DNA from 2 places in the Pseudoalteromonas sp. SG44-1 genome. Region 1 is predicted to be linked to the other one. Evidence: predicted binding sites of a transcription regulator. Region 1 holds the regulator's gene; the other holds the start of a gene.
What was found. Region 1 encodes FliA, which starts transcription of late flagellar genes. Its sites were predicted from a motif close to CTAAAGNTNNNNNNNNNNNNGCCGATA; they were not measured.
Positions count from the first base shown of each region.

Region 2: a site for FliA is predicted at 5,143-5,169, ahead of pomA (flagellar motor protein PomA). Genes of this name have one in related genera too.

Region 1 is NZ_JACJEW010000010.1:65,273-73,478, reverse strand. It holds gene H5187_RS06835 (flagellar motor protein MotB) at 1-48, opposite strand, end outside; gene H5187_RS06830 (flagellar motor protein) at 54-818, opposite strand; gene H5187_RS06825 (chemotaxis response regulator protein-glutamate methylesterase) at 811-1,953, opposite strand; gene H5187_RS06820 (chemotaxis protein CheA) at 2,022-4,229, opposite strand; gene H5187_RS06815 (protein phosphatase CheZ) at 4,244-5,008, opposite strand; gene cheY (chemotaxis response regulator CheY) at 5,026-5,409, opposite strand; gene H5187_RS06805 (RNA polymerase sigma factor FliA) at 5,450-6,160, opposite strand; gene H5187_RS06800 (MinD/ParA family protein) at 6,187-7,047, opposite strand; gene flhF (flagellar biosynthesis protein FlhF) at 7,040-8,206, opposite strand, start outside.
Region 2 is NZ_JACJEW010000021.1:4,308-12,513, reverse strand. It holds gene H5187_RS11350 (hypothetical protein) at 1-1,430, opposite strand, end outside; gene dxs (1-deoxy-D-xylulose-5-phosphate synthase) at 1,827-3,692, opposite strand; gene ispA ((2E,6E)-farnesyl diphosphate synthase) at 3,798-4,685, opposite strand; gene H5187_RS11335 (exodeoxyribonuclease VII small subunit) at 4,689-4,931, opposite strand; gene pomA (flagellar motor protein PomA) at 5,233-6,000, shown strand; gene H5187_RS11325 (flagellar motor protein MotB) at 6,003-6,923, shown strand; gene H5187_RS11320 (hypothetical protein) at 7,071-7,553, shown strand; gene H5187_RS11315 (DNA topoisomerase III) at 7,626-8,206, shown strand, end outside.

The sequences.
Region 1 (8,206 bases):
TGTATGCTGACTTTTGGTCGATGAGTGACGAAGTCGACGGCGCATCATAATAATTATTCTTGAAGCTGACTTGGACGCTCTACACGATACGCTTCAAGTTTCAGCTCAATATTGACAGGGCTATCACCTTGGCTCATGGCAATAATTCCTTCAGCTAATAACTCATGAAACAGCATCTTTTGTTCTACTTGTTGTTTGAGCTTGTTAGCCATAGGTAAAAACAATAAATTTGCTAAGCCAACCCCATAAATGGTGGCAAGAAAAGCAGTCGCAACCCCTGCACCTAACTTTTCAGGTTCAGTGATAAATGACATCGCTTGGATCAGACCAAGCACTGCGCCTAATATACCGATGGTAGGACTGTAACCGCCCAACGCCTCATAAACTCGACTAGCTTCAAGCAGCCGTTCTCTTTCTAGCAACAAATCAATTTCTAGTGTGTCTCTGAGTTTTTGCTCACTGTTGCCATCAATCAGTAAACTCAAGCCTTTGGCAACATATGGATCCGGATGGGTTAACGCTATTTCTTCAAGTGCTAAATACCCTTCTTGGCGGGCTTTTTGTGACCAACTTTTAACTTGCTCAATTGCTCTGTTGATATCGTAACTTGGTGGGAAAAATACCCAGTGGCTTATTCTTAATGCTTTATTAAACGTACTTGCTGGTGTTTGTAGCATTACAGCACCTAACGTACCGCCCAACACAATGATTAATGCCGGGCCATTAAATAAAGCACTCACAACACCGCCTTCTAGTGAGTAGCCATAACCAATCGCCAAAAGTGCAACGAACAGGCCTAGAAACGACAACTTATCCACAACCAATCTCTCGAACTAACCGATTAGCAACGTCTTCAAGCGCAATGCTTGCCGATGATAACCCTGCGTTAGCAACCGCTTGTGGCATACCATATACCACACTGGTTTTTTCATCTTGTGCCCAAATAGTAGCGCCGGCTTGTTTAAGCATTCTTGCACCGTCTCTTCCATCTGCGCCCATGCCTGTAAGTACCACAGCTAATACATCACCTTGGAACGATTTGGCTGTACTTGCAAAAGTAACATCAACACTTGGTTTATAGGTGATCCGGGCACTATCGTCTTCAAAAACACGTAAAGTGCGATTGCCAGCCCGTCCCTCAATCAACATTTGTTGACCGCCCGGCGCTAGATACGCGACGCCTGGCATTAATCGGTCGCCTTGTTGTGCTTCTTTTACTTTTATTTTGCACAAGCCGTTTAAACGTGTGGCAAATGCTGGCGTAAACGCAGCTGGCATATGCTGTATTAACAAAATAGGGTGCGGAAAATTAGCGGGCAACTGAGTCAGAATTGTTTGCAGTGCAACAGGTCCTCCCGTTGAAGTACCTATTGCAACTATTTGATATTTCTTTCCTGAAGCGCGAGTGTTAGCTGCAATATTAGTCGCAGGTGCAGCGCTCCGGTTAAAGCTTCGATCTGGTTGAGTTATCGCAGGGCGACTTGTTGTACCTGCAGAAACGGGAGGTATTGGTGCCGATGCAGGAGGCGTTGTCGGCCGACTAAAGCGCGAAAGACGCTTGCGTCCAATTTCTTTTACTTTATTTTGTAATAACTTAATCGCATCTTCATTATTACGAGCAATATCTTCAAATTTTTTCGGTAAAAAATCTAGAGCACCCGCATCAAGTGCGTCTAAGGTTGCTGTTGCGCCATCACGAGTCAGTGAGGAGAACATCAGAATAGGGGTTGGATTTGCTGCCATGATTTCTTTTACAGCACTAATGCCATCAAGCACGGGCATTTCAACATCCATGGTGATTACATCTGGACGAAGTTGATTTGTTTTATCGACCGCTTCTCGGCCATTTACCGCAAAACCAATTACTTCGATATCCTTATCTTGCTCGAGTATTTCGCTCACTCTGCGGCGAAAGAAACTTGAATCATCAACAACTAAAACTTTAACTGCCATTGGCATACTCTTGTTAAATTTTATCTGTGAGAGCCATATTTAGCCCTCACAATAAGATAAGAATTGGCCTAACCTGCGTAGTGTTTTAACAGGTTTGGAACATCTAAGATCAGCGCTATACCACCGTCAGACGTGATCGTTGCACCTGCCATACCAGGTGTTCCTTGTAGTAAAGCATCAAGCGGTTTAATAACAACTTCTTCTTGACCAATCAATGAATCCACTACAAAACCAACTTGTTGCGTACCAATTTGTACAATTACAACATGGCCTTGAGCTTTGCGTAATGATCTGTCAGCACCTTTAACTAACCAATGTTCTAAATAAAACAACGGTCGTGCTTTCTTACGAACAATAATGGTTAATTGACCATCAACTACATTCGTTTTAGTTAGATCTAGGTGGAATATTTCATTAACACCAGCCAGTGGTAATGCAAATGTTTGCTCACCGACAACCACCATCAATGTCGGCAAAATAGCCAACGTTAACGGTACTTTAATTTCTAGGATTGTGCCTACACCTAGCTCAGATTGAATACTCACAGAACCATTTAGTTGGGTAATTTTGGTTTTCACCACATCCATACCCACACCACGACCCGAAATATCAGAGATCTGTTCTTTGGTGGAAAAGCCTGGTGCAAAAATAAGGTTATAGGCTTCTGTATCAGATAATCGAGCTGCTTGCTCGTGATCAAGCACCCCTTTATTGATTGCTATTTTTTTCAGTTTTTCAGGGTCCATACCTGCACCATCATCACGAATGGTGAGCAAAATATGATCACCCTCTTGCGATGCTGATAAAGTAACAGTCCCAGTTCTTGACTTACCTGCCGCTTCACGCACATCAGGCATTTCAATACCATGGTCAACCGAGTTGCGCACCAAGTGGACTAAAGGATCTGCCAGTGCCTCAACTAAGTTTTTATCTAAATCGGTTTCTTCACCCACGAGCAGTAAGTTAATGTCTTTTCTCAAACTGCGGGCTAAATCACGGACTACGCGAGGAAAACGACCAAACACTTTCTTGATCGGTTGCATCCGCGTTTTCATTACCGCACCTTGCAAGTCTGCGGTTACTACATCAAGATTCGAAATGGCTTTACCCATCGCTTCACTTTCAGTATTGGTTGCTAAACTGACTAAACGATTGCGAACCAATACCAGTTCACCAACCATGTTCATTATTTGATCTAGGCGTTTTGTATCAACACGCACCGTCGTATCAGCTTGTGGAGGAGCTGGTTTTTTAGCAACAGCTGTCGCTGGAGCTGGTGCGGATTTTTCAGCTGCTTTCACAGGCTCAGACACTGCTGGTTTGGGCACTGGCTTAGCTGCGGCAACAGGTGCAGGTGCAGGTGTTGGTGCTTTTTTAGCGGGTGCTGGCTCAGTCTCAGCGACCGCTTGTGGCGCGCTGCCTTTACCATGTAATTCATCAAGTAAAGCTTCAAATTCATCATCGCTGATTTCATCTGGACCATTACTTTTCGTCGGTGCTAAAGGTGCTTGGGCCGGTTTAGGCGCAGCACTTTCGGTGCCTGCAGTATCTTTATTACTTACTAGACCGAAGCTACCAATGCCGTGCAATTCATCCAATAAATTATCAAATTCATCATCAGTAATATCACTATTTGATGATTCATTGCTGACAGTGGTTGTTGGCGTTATAGGACTTTGCCCTTGTCCGTGGAGCTCATCAAGCAGGCTCTCAAATTCATCTTCTGTTATCTCATCGATTTGAACATCTTTTTGATCGCTATCAACTTGACCATCAAATAATGAGTCTAGCGCAAATGGATCGTCAGAATCATCTAAAATATCATCAGCATCAACAACAGGGATATCGCCTGCAGGTTCAGCACTGCCAGTTAATTCTTCAGCCGTTGGCGGCAGCCCTAATTTATGTAAAACAGCGAGTAATTCTGGATTTGCTGGTTCTGGTTTTTCTCTACTTTGGATAGTCGCAAACATTTCGTTGATAGTATCGAGTGCTTGCAAGATCACGTCCATCAGTTCGGAATTAACCTTACGAACACCTTGACGCAATAAATCGAAAACGTTCTCTGCACCATGGCAAGCATCGACTAGTTCAGTCATGCTTAAAAAGCCTGCGCCGCCTTTTACCGTATGAAAACCACGGAAAATTGCATTGAGTAATTCGGTATCATCTGGGTTATTTTCAAGCTCCACCAGCTGTTCTGACAAAAGCTCAAGAATTTCTCCAGCCTCTACTAGAAAATCTTGTAAAATATCTTCATCGACTTCAAAGCTCATGCAGTTTTCTCCTCTTAGAAGCCCAAGCTTGATAATAAATCATCAACATCATCTTGTCCTGAGACAACATCATCACGAGATTCTTTATCAATAATTGGCCCTTCAGGGCCTGCAAGTGTATTTTCAGCAGGCGGTTTTTCAATGACTGGTGCTATTGTTTTTGTTTCGCTATCATCTTGGCTGCCAAATGCTGTCAACAAGTGGATCAAGCTGTCTTCTACTTCTCTAACAAGCTCGATAACCCGACGGATCACTTGACCGGTTAAATCTTGAAAATCTTGTGCCATTAACACATTGGTCATGAGTCCTTGCAACTCATCCGTTTTAGTTTGCGAGCTATTCATGAACTTATCTAAGCTATGGCAAAGTGTTTTAAATTCACCTAGCTCAATTTCACGATTCATTAAACGATCCCAAGTGGGTTTAATGTCTGAAATGTCATCAGCAAGCTGTTGGGCAATGGGTAAACTTGCTTCTACAGCATCCATGGTTTTATTAGCAGCGTTTTCGGTCATTTCCATAACATAGTTAAGACGCTGCTTCGCGTCGGGTAGTGCATCTTTGGTCAAATCAGCTAAACGTGTATCAAGCTCAAAATTTTTCAACGCATCATGAAGCTGACGCGTAAGTTTGCCTACTTCGGCAAATAATTCTGATTGCTCTTTTGACGCCGCATCAATAATTAACTGATCAGCTTTATCTTGTTCACCGTTTTCAAGGTAAACCACAAGCTGACGGGCTTGTTCTAAACTGATCTGAGGCGCAGCAGGTGCTGACATAAGCCTCTCCTATTTATTTAACCTAAACGCTCAAACACTTTTTCCAATTTGGTTTTCAGTGTTGCAGCTGTAAATGGTTTAACGATATAACCGTTAACACCAGCTTGTGCAGCAGCAACAATTTGTTCTTTTTTAGCTTCTGCTGTTACCATTAAAACAGGAATGTGTTTCAGGCTGTCATCGGCCCTAATAGCGCGCAAGAGATCGATTCCTTGCATGCCAGGCATGTTCCAATCTGTAACTACAAAATCAAATTCTTGATTCTGCAACATCGGTAAAGCTGTTGAGCCATCGTCAGCTTCTTGTACATTTGTAAAACCCAAATCTCTTAACAGATTTTTGATAATACGTCTCATCGTCGAAAAATCATCAACAACAAGAATTTTCATGTTTTTATCCAAAACATCCTCCGGTGAGGTCTGAACCTATATTTACTTACTACTAATTAATCCAGTCATTGATTTTTGCTTTGAGCTTAATCATCGCCTGACCATGTATCTGACTCACACGCGATTCACTTACATCGAGTATATGTCCAATCTCTTTTAAATTCATTTCATCGTTATAATACAGCGACAATACTAACCCATCTCGTTCAGGTAAAGATTGTATAGCTGTTAATAATGATTGATTAAAGCGTTCATTTTTAACGTTATTAAAGGGCTTGTCCAGTGCTAAATCATGTCCCACTGGTGTGATAACATCTTCATCTACCCCTAAGTCTTCTATACCTAACACTTTACTTGAATTTACATCACTAAGAATATGATGGTACTCATCTAGCGTAATATCAAGTTTTTCAGCAACTTCACTGTCTTTAGGTTCTCGATTCAGGCTGCTTTCTAGCTCACTAATCGCTTCAGCGACTCTGCGGCTATTACGGTGCACTGAGCGTGGAGCCCAATCACCTCGGCGCATTTCATCCAGCATCGCACCACGGATACGAATGCCTGCAAAGGTTTCAAAGCTTGCACCTTTAGTCGCATCAAAGTTCTTTGATGCTTCAATTAACCCTATCATCCCCGATTGAATCAAATCATCGAGTTGCACACTCGCGGGTAAACGAGCGATTAAATGACAAGCCACTTTTTTGACTAAGGAAGCATGTCGCTCAACAATCACATTTAAATTTTGTGTCGATTGATATCCCATCGCTTTATTCACCGATGCCGTCATAGTTAGCCGTTTACTAATTTTTCTATGAAAAATTCTAAATGACCAGATGGTTGATTAGGTATAGGCCATTTAACTGCTTTTGTCGCTAATGTTTTAAATGCTATTGCTGCTGGGGAACTTGGAAATAAATCAACAATCACTTTCTGACGACGAGTTGCTTTACGCATATTTTCATCATACGGGACTGTTGCTACCAATTCCATTGAGACATCCAAAAAGCGATCCGTTACTTTTGAGAGCTTAGCAAATAGTTCCTGGCCTTCACGCATGCTGCGCACCATATTAGCAACGATTTTAAATTTATACACACCGTGCTCACGACTCAATACTTTGATTAATGCATAAGCATCAGTTATTGAGCTCGGTTCATCACATACTACTACCATGACATCTTGCGCTGCGCGCGAAAAACTTAATACCATGTCAGAGATACCAGCAGCAGTATCAACAATTAATATATCAAATTCGGTATTTAATTCACTAAAAGCGCGAATTAAACCAGCATGTTCTGATGGTGAAAGTTCCACCATACTTTGTGAGCCTGACGTCGCTGGTACTATTTTAATTCCTGCAGGCCCTTCAACTAAAATTTCATCGAGCTCGCATTCACCTGATAGTACATGAGATAGATTACGCTCTACCCTAAGTCCTAACATCACATCACAATTTGCTAAACCCAAATCGGCATCCAGTACTAACACTCGGTTTCCGAGCTGACCCAACGCAATCGCAGTGTTAAGTGAGACGTTAGTTTTCCCTACGCCACCTTTGCCACCTGTTACAGCGATAACTTTAACGCCGTTATTATTGTTTTGACTCATTTTACGCAGGCCACTTGCTTGATCTAATACTGTGTTAATCATACATCCCTACTGTGCTTGACGCTACTGCTTGGCGTCGTGAATGTTGTGCTTTTGTTCTTTTTAAATACAATTGTTCTGCTTTTTTTACTAATTTCTCTGCATTGGCGACCCGAATGTCCTCTGGAACGCGCTGACCGTTAGTAAGATACCCTATTGGAAGGCGATTTTGAATCGCTATACTAATAATCTCACCTAAACTTAATGATTCGTCTAATTTAGTGAAAATACAGCCACTTAATTGTACCTTCTTAAAGTGTCTTACGGTTTCTTGTAAAACATTAATTTGTGCGGTCGCACTGAGCACTAAATAATTGCGAATATCGACACGTTGATTACGCATTAGTGTATTTAACTGCTCAGTTAAACGTAAATCACGTTGGCTCATTCCCGCTGTATCTATTAATACTAGACGCTTATTTCGTAAATGATATAAAACTTCTGCTAATTCATTGGCATCTTTAACTTGTTTTACACCACAACCGATGATTCGGCCATAAGTAGCAAGCTGTTCATAAGCGCCAATACGGTAAGTATCAGTGGTAATAAGCGCAACTTTATCTGCGCCATATTTTTGTGCGCCAAGGGCTGCAAGTTTTGCCACGGTTGTAGTTTTACCAACCCCAGTAGGGCCAACAAGTGCATATACGCCGCCTTGGCGTAGTATTTCATTATTTGTAGTATGCATTTGGTTTTCAACCATTTGCAATAGCGCTTGCCATGCTTGCTGACGTGACACATCATCGGGAATAAAACAGGCCATTTGCTCTGCAACTTCACTGTCAATACCCATTCCGACTAAACGATCGATCATGCATGCGCGAGTAGGGTCGCGACGCGCTAAATCTTGTTGCATCAAGCCAGATACTTGATACTCAAGTAATTGACGCATCGCTGCCATTTCATCACGCATAGCGGTAATTTCATCTGTTTTGGGTGCACTTTTTGTTGGCATCGGAGTATCTAAATCATCAAAACCACTTTCTAGATCATCATCAAAACCTAAGCTATGTGCTTGCGTTTGTGGACGCGACGCAGTATCGCGACGAGCAAAATCATTATGTGCTTGTGGTTCATGGCGAGTTTGCTGTGCTTGATGTTGTTGCTGTGGTTGATACTGAGTTGATGTATCAATCCCTGACTGGCTAAACATCGATGCAAG
Region 2 (8,206 bases), on a different contig from region 1:
TCGCCATCACGGTGCATCGCGACTTTATTGGAAATAACAATTCCACCTACAGAGGTTGTGCTGTTATCAAAGCTCGCATAGCTGTTACCGGCTTTATCAAAGGCAACACTTTCGATTGTTTGACTTGCATTATAACTGCCAATTTCACTTGTTAACTGTGCATTTAGACGTGAAATTTGTCCTGTTGTAGGGCCTGCCGCGCTTGGATTACTACTTACAGCAATACCCATCAATGGCATATTAGTCATATAACTGTCAGATACATCAGGCATATCATTATGCATCACTGTTGCGGTTATTGACTCTGGCTTAATCGTTGCGGTGACGCTATCTGGACTAATGTCACCACTGACGCCATTAAAGATATTGCTAAATACCAGAATTGCATCATTAGATTTTTCTGCAACGCGTAAGTCGCTACCAGTCAGGCTGATATCCACAGGGTTACCAAGCATAGTAGCAGGGCCAGCGATACTGCGAGCAACCGTGGTATTGCCAGTAGCAAGGGATGCGTTGTTGATCACAAATAATGCGCCGTCGGTTGCATCACTGGCACTGCCGACGTCAGAAAGTACTAATTTATTTGTATCAGCATCATAAACGATACCATGAATATTAACGGAAACTTTGTTACCGCTTGCATCACTGGGTGTGATTGTACGAGTTGCCATAGCGGTAAAGCCACCATCTACATAATTATCGTATACTGCAACATCACCATTAGTGAGTGCCACATATAAGCGATCGTTTATATCATCGTATGTTACATCCCACGGTTTTGCGTCTGTAACTGTACTAGCTAAAGGCGCTGCATTTCCTGCGGCGGTAGCACCAAAGACAGTGATCTGCATGGCATTAAAGTCAGCGGCAAAAATGAGTCCGCGCTTATTTGATATATGAATACCTTTGGGATTGACTAACGTAGTGTTGCTGCCGGTAATGGTACGATCACGATTACTGTCAAACATACCCCCATCGGCACGGCTTAATACTTGGCAAACGGTGCTAAGAGCGCCATTACCAGAATCGCTGGCTTGAATTAAATTACCTAAGCTATCAAATGCAACACCTTCATTTGCACCACTATTAAATGTTTTTAACTTTGCAGCATTTTGATTAATCAAATCAACGGTGCCTGCATTATCAGCACCATTATTAGCCAAAATAAAAGTTGCTGCTGCAAATCCTGGAGTACCATCTGATCCATTCGTGCCATCGCTACCATTTGTCCCATCAGCGCCATTACTACCATCGACGCCGTCCATGCCCATTTCACCTTGCGGGCCTACAGCGCCATCTTTTCCATCATCGCCACTACAGCCGGTTAAGCCAATCAAAATTGCTAGAGTAAGCGCAGACAAACAAAGTTTACTGGTCATTAATTGTGCGTGAATAGATTTGGTGCTTTCGCCTGATTTTAACGTTTTCATAACTTGTACCTTCTTAAATATTCCATCAAATGTGAACATACAAAGAGCTTGGCTTAAAACAGCTTATACCAATCGTGTTAAGTTGTTAGTCATTTATAGCGACGGATAAATAGAGTGATAACAAGGCATAAATTTTTATATGTAGTTGTTCTACATGAAAAATTCATAACGCCGTTAGCGCTTTATTTAGCACGCTAGAAAGGCTAAATATTTAAGTCGATTGGTATTATATAAAAGCGTGAACACTTTGCTCACGAGCTAACCTCAGTGAATAAACGTGGCAGGGAAATAATTGGATGCAAGAAAGTTGAAAAAAAGTGAGATTTTTTTAAATGTTTGAAAATAAATAACAAAGGAGCCTACGCTCCTTTGTTATTTTATTAACTTAAACTTTGGTTACTTAGTAATAAAGTTTTTTATGCTATCGAGTATACCTTGTGAGCCTAAGCCCATTTCATCATGCATTTGTTCTTGCGTGCCATGCTTGATGAACTCATCAGGAATACCTAAATTAAGGATGCTTACTGTTGCTTTTATAGCTGCTAAATATTCATTAACAGCAGAGCCTGCACCACCAACAATCGCGTTATCTTCAAGGGTTACAATGACGTCATGATCGGCTAATAAAGTGTCGATTAGTGCGCTATCAAGAGGTTTAACAAAACGCATATCAACGAGGCTAGCATTTAATTCATTGACTGCCAGTTGAGCGTTTTCAAGTAAAGTACCAAAGGATAAAACTGCGATTTTAGCGCCTTGTTTAATCACACGACCTTTACCAATTTCAAGCTCAGTCATTTGCTCGCAGATTTCAGTTGTGCCAGCACTACCACGAGGATAACGAACTGCAACAGGGCTGTTACAACGATAACCAGTGTACAGCATTTGACGACATTCATTAGTATCACTCGGTGCCATGATAATCATATTGGGGATACAACGGATAAAGCTTAAATCGTATGCGCCTTGATGAGTTTCGCCATCAGCACCAACAATACCAGCACGGTCAATTGCAAATAACACGGGTAAGTTTTGCAGAGCAACATCGTGAATAAGCTGATCGTAGGCACGTTGTAAAAAGCTTGAATAAATAGCGACAACTGGTTTTAAGCCTTCGCAGGCAAAACCTGCGGCTAAAGTAACCGCGTGTTGCTCGGCAATGGCAACATCAAAATATTGCTCAGGGTATTCTTTTGAAAAACGCACCATGCCTGAGCCTTCACGCATAGCCGGGGTGATTGCCATAAGCTTTTCATCTTGACTTGCCATGTCACACAACCAATCGCCAAATACTTTAGAAAAAGTCGCAGCGCCTGGTTTTGATTTTGGTAGGCTGGAAATCGCAGGGTCGAACTTAGGTACGCCGTGATAGCCTATTGGATCTGCTTCTGCTGGTTTATAGCCTTTACCTTTCTGGGTTTTGATATGCAGTAACTGCGGCCCTTTTAGGTTACGCATATTGCGCAGTGTATCAACCAACATGTTTACATCATGACCATCAATTGGGCCAATGTAATTTAAGCCTAACTCTTCAAAAAAGGTGCCTGGGATAACCATGCCTTTTAAGTGCTCTTCCATGCGGCTGGCTAATTCTTTTACTGGTGGCACGCCAGATAGCAGCTTTTTACTACCTTCACGAATGTTAGTGTAAAAACTGCCTGATAAGATACGAGCGAAATGATTAGTTAGTGCACCGACATTTTCAGAAATCGACATTTCGTTATCGTTTAATATGATCAGCATGTCAGATTTAACATCACCTAAGTGATTCATTGCTTCAAACGCCATGCCCGCGGTAATCGCACCATCACCAATAACCGCTACTGTTTTTCGTCCTTTGCCTTCTTTTTGCGCCGCAATTGACATGCCTAAAGCAGCAGAAATCGAGGTGCTTGAATGGCCAACACTAAAAGTGTCGTAGTGGCTTTCTTCACGAAATGGAAACGGATGTAAACCGTCTTTTTGGCGGATCGTGTGCATTTGATCACGGCGCCCTGTGAGAATTTTATGTGGGTATGCTTGATGGCCTACATCCCATACTAAGCGATCTTCAGGGGTGTTATATACATAATGAAGCGCTACAGTAAGCTCAACTGTGCCTAAACCTGATGCTAAGTGACCACTACTTTGCGAGACTGAGTTTAGTAAGTAATCACGTAACTCATTACTAAAAGCAGGTAATTTGTCTTGCGCTAAATCACGCAACTGGGCTGGTTCGTCAACCAAACCTAATAATGGATACTTGCTACTATCAAGTGTCATGATTTTTAATACATCCTTCGCTAACCAGAGGTCATTATAGCGTAATATTACTCTGATTCTTTAGTTATTTTGTACATCATTACTTGCTCAAGCTAGAGCCTAGAATTAATAATCGCGTTCAACAATATATTTTGCCAAGTTTTCTAGCTCAGAAGTGTCAGCATCTATTGCTGCTAACGCATCGAGTGCGCATTTTAGTAATGATTGTGCTTTTTGTTTTGCACCTGTAAGCCCAAGTAGAGCAGGGTAGGTCGCTTTATTTGCTGCAACATCGGAGCCTTGTGGTTTACCTAAGACTTGGGTATCACCTTCGATATCAAGAATATCGTCTTGCACCTGAAAAGCCAGCCCAATTGCATCACCAAACTGTTTTAATTGTAATAATGTTTGTTGATTTGTATCAGCTGCGCATAATGCACCTAAAGTAATTGCACAATTTAACAAAGCACCTGTTTTTAATTTATGGATACGTTCGAGCTCAGCTAAATTGACTAATTTGTCAGTCGCTGCAATATCCAGTGCTTGACCACCGACCATACCTTCAATACCCGATGCTTTGGCAAGTGCTGCAATCATTTTTAACTGTTGCTGTGCAGGAACGTTAAATGAATGGTTAGCAATTAAATCAAACGCTAATGTTTGCAGCGCATCACCGGCTAAAATAGCATGAGCTTCGCCATAGACAATATGGCAAGTCGGTCTACCACGTCGCAGGTCGTCGTCATCCATCGCGGGTAAATCATCATGAACTAACGAATAACTATGAATACATTCAATAGCAGCAGCCAACACGTCTAAATCTTGTTTATTTGCGCCAAGCATTTTTCCCGTGGCATACACTAAAAATGGTCGTAATCGTTTACCGCCATTTAAAACGCTGTAGTGGGTGGCTTGTTTGATGCTGTGCTCGGTATCGAGCGGTTGCTCAAAATACCGATTGAGAGTGGCTTCAACATCTTGTTGAGCACATTTTATTTGCTCTGTTATTAACACCCGTTATTCCAAATCATTATCAAAGTTAGTAAGTGGTGACTGACTATCACTACCCATTAAAATAGCTACTTTTTGTTCAGCTTGTTGTAACTTACTTGAAGATGCGCCGGCTAAAGCAATACCGCGTTCAAACTGTTTTAATGATTGCTCAAGGGAAAGCTCTCCTTGCTCCATTTCTGTGACGATTAAGGATAATTCATCAAGCGCTTGCTCGAAGCTTAGGTTCTCTGGTTTTTTCGTCGCCATACTGATTTAACTTAGATGATAGAAATGTGAGGCCAATTTTAGGGGGAATGCTAAACTAGGTCAAAGGGTGATGCATTTTTTTTGAATAATTAATTGTTTTCTTGCCACTTTTAATTATTTATACCTTTACTTAAGCCTTGCAGGTTATCAATGGTAGCTTAAAATGCTAAACAGGGTTGAAAACTTTCATTTCATTTTTTTCATTAAATGGTTTAAGTAATTCAATAGATTGCCGATAAGCTGTTAATAATAAAAATTTGTTGCTGGTAGCAACAAAGCATCGATTCCTCTGGAGGGGTAAGTGGATTTAGCAACCATTATAGGTATTCTCGGAGCTATTGGTCTTATTGCTATGTCAATGGTACTAAGTAGTGGCGGCGAAGTGGCTATGTTTTATAACACGCCATCGGTGGTTATTGTTTTCGGTGGTTCGATTTTTATAGTGTTATCAAACTATACGATGAGTCAATTCCTCGGTATCGGTAAAGTCGCGGCTAAAGCCTTCATGTTCAAAATAGAGTCACCTGAAGAGCTTATCGAAAAAGCAGTTGAACTTGCAGACTCGGCCCGTAAAGGCGGATTTTTAGCACTTGAGGAAGCAGAAATACCCAATGCGTTTATGCGTAAAGGGGTTGATATGCTTGTTGACGGTCATGACGCTGATGTTGTTCGTGCCACCTTGCAAAAAGATATTTCTCTTACTTCTACTCGTCATGAATCGGGGGCCGGTTTGTTTAAAGCGCTTGCCGATATTGCGCCTGCGATGGGTATGATAGGTACTTTGATTGGTCTAGTTGCGATGTTGTCGAATATGGATGACCCTAAAGCGATTGGTCCTGCGATGGCGGTAGCGCTTTTAACAACATTATATGGTGCGTTTTTAGCAAACGTGGTGGCAATTCCTATCCAAGTAAAATTGGAATTGCGTAAAGACGAAGAAGCAATGAATCAGCGGCTAATTTTAGATGCGGTATTAGGTATACAAGATGGCCAAAATCCAAAAGTCATCGAAGGTATTTTGAAAAACTACCTCGCTGAATCAAAACGAAAAGTGGATACTGAGGAGTAAGCATGTCAGATCAAGAGTGCAAGTGTCCACCACCCGGGTTACCAGCATGGATGGGTACCTTCGCGGATTTGATGTCACTATTGATGTGCTTCTTTGTACTTTTACTCGCGTTTTCAGAAATGGATGTACTTAAATTTAAACAAATCGCAGGCTCAATGAAGTTTGCCTTTGGTGTACAAAATAAAATAGAAGTAAAAGATATTCCCAAAGGAACATCCGTTATCGCGATGGAGTTCACCCCAGGTAAACCTGAACCTACTCCAATCGAAACCATTCAACAGCAAACTGTCGAAATGACCCAGCAAATGCTTGAGTTTCAGGCTGGTGATGAAAGCTCAGCTGGCGGTCGTCAAGAGCAACGCGGTAATAAGCGTGGCGGTGAGTCACAAAGTACAGCGCAACAACAAGCATCAGAACAATCTATTTCTGCAGCTGATCAAGAGCAGGTTAATGAGTTAGTTAAAAAGATAGCCCAGCAATTGGAACAACAAATCATGGATGGTGCTGTTGAGTTGGAATCATTAGGTCAGCAAATTATTATTCGTATTCGTGAAAATGGTTCATTTCCATCTGGGAGTGCATTTTTACAACCTAAGTTTAAACCAATCATTCGTGATATAGCTGCGTTACTAAAAGATGTGCCAGGTGAAATTACGGTGTCTGGTCATACTGATGATTTTCAAGTTTCGAATGAGCTGTATACCAATAACTGGGACTTATCATCGAAGCGTGCAGTTGCGGTTGCAACTGAAATGCAAAAAGCGCAAGGCTTTGATAAAACCAGAATGGTTGTTGTCGGTCATGCCGAAACTCGACCACTTGTTCCAAATGATTCTGATGCGGATAGACGACGTAATCGCCGCGTGGAAATTTCAATAATGCAAGGCAAGGCTAAGGAATCAGATCCGATAGATGTTCGTTAAGATGCTTGGCAAAGTACCTAATTTAGCTTAAAGTAGTTTTTTAACAAGTGTAACGGAGTGTCTGATGAAAAACGTTGATAAATATAGCTATATGCCGGGCAATGGTTCTGGTGGCGATGATGAAGAGAAGAATGTTAAGTAACGTCAATGCCTAATTGGGTGAACAATTTAATTTTTATACTTGAATATAGCTGGGTGTTATTTTTACTCCCAGCTATTTTTGTATTTTACATACGTAAGGATTGGTTGGCATTACGCTTTGTCTTGATTACAGCTGTTTTCTTCTTGTATGGCGCTGTGATTTATTCAAGCCTTAGAGAGTTAGATGACCCTTATATTTGGCGTTATGTAGTTTGGGCTTTTAATGATATTGCTTGGATGGCTTTGATTGCTTACTGGGCTATTAAAGATAAAGTGTATCTTTGGCAAAGTGTGATCGGTCAGTTGGTTGTAATTAGTGCGCCTATCTTACAATTATTTAGATTAGTGGATCGCCACCTTTGGGATTTATCGTATAGCACTATGCTATATAAAACGTTATTACCTTTAATCAATATTGGCACTGTCGTTGTGTGCTACCTTCCTCTGTTGTATTTATTTATGCGAAAAAATCGCAGTTTAAAGAGCTAATCATTAACTATTTGTAGATTAAATTACGTGTGCTAAACTACTGTGTAAATAACCAGTTGTTGATAGTGCCCTATGAAACTTTATATAGCCGAGAAGCCATCTTTAGGTCGTGCCATTGCTGATGCGCTACCAAAGCCTCATAAAAAACATGATGGCTATATTGAAGTGGCTAATGGCGATTGTGTTTCTTGGTGTATAGGTCACTTGCTCGAGCAGGCAGAGCCTGATGATTATAATGAGCAATATAAAAAATGGCGCTTTGATGACTTACCGATTATCCCACAGCAATGGCAGTTAAAAGCAAAATCTAAAACTCGTAAGCAACTTACGGTACTTAAAAAGTTAATCAAACAAGCTGATCAACTTGTTCATGCTGGTGATCCAGACCGAGAAGGGCAATTACTTGTTGATGAGGTGATTGAGCAAGTTAAACTTAGCCAAGCCAAAAAACAGCAAATTCAACGTTTATTGATCAGTGATTTGAATGTTAGCGCGGTTAAAAAGTCGCTGCAAAACGTTCGCTCTAACCGTGAATTTATTCCACTTAGTGTATCTGCTTTGGCGCGTTCGCGAGCTGATTGGCTGTTTGGTATGAATTTAACGCGCGCCTATACGCTTGCAGGTCAAAAAGCAGGGTTTGGTAATGTATTATC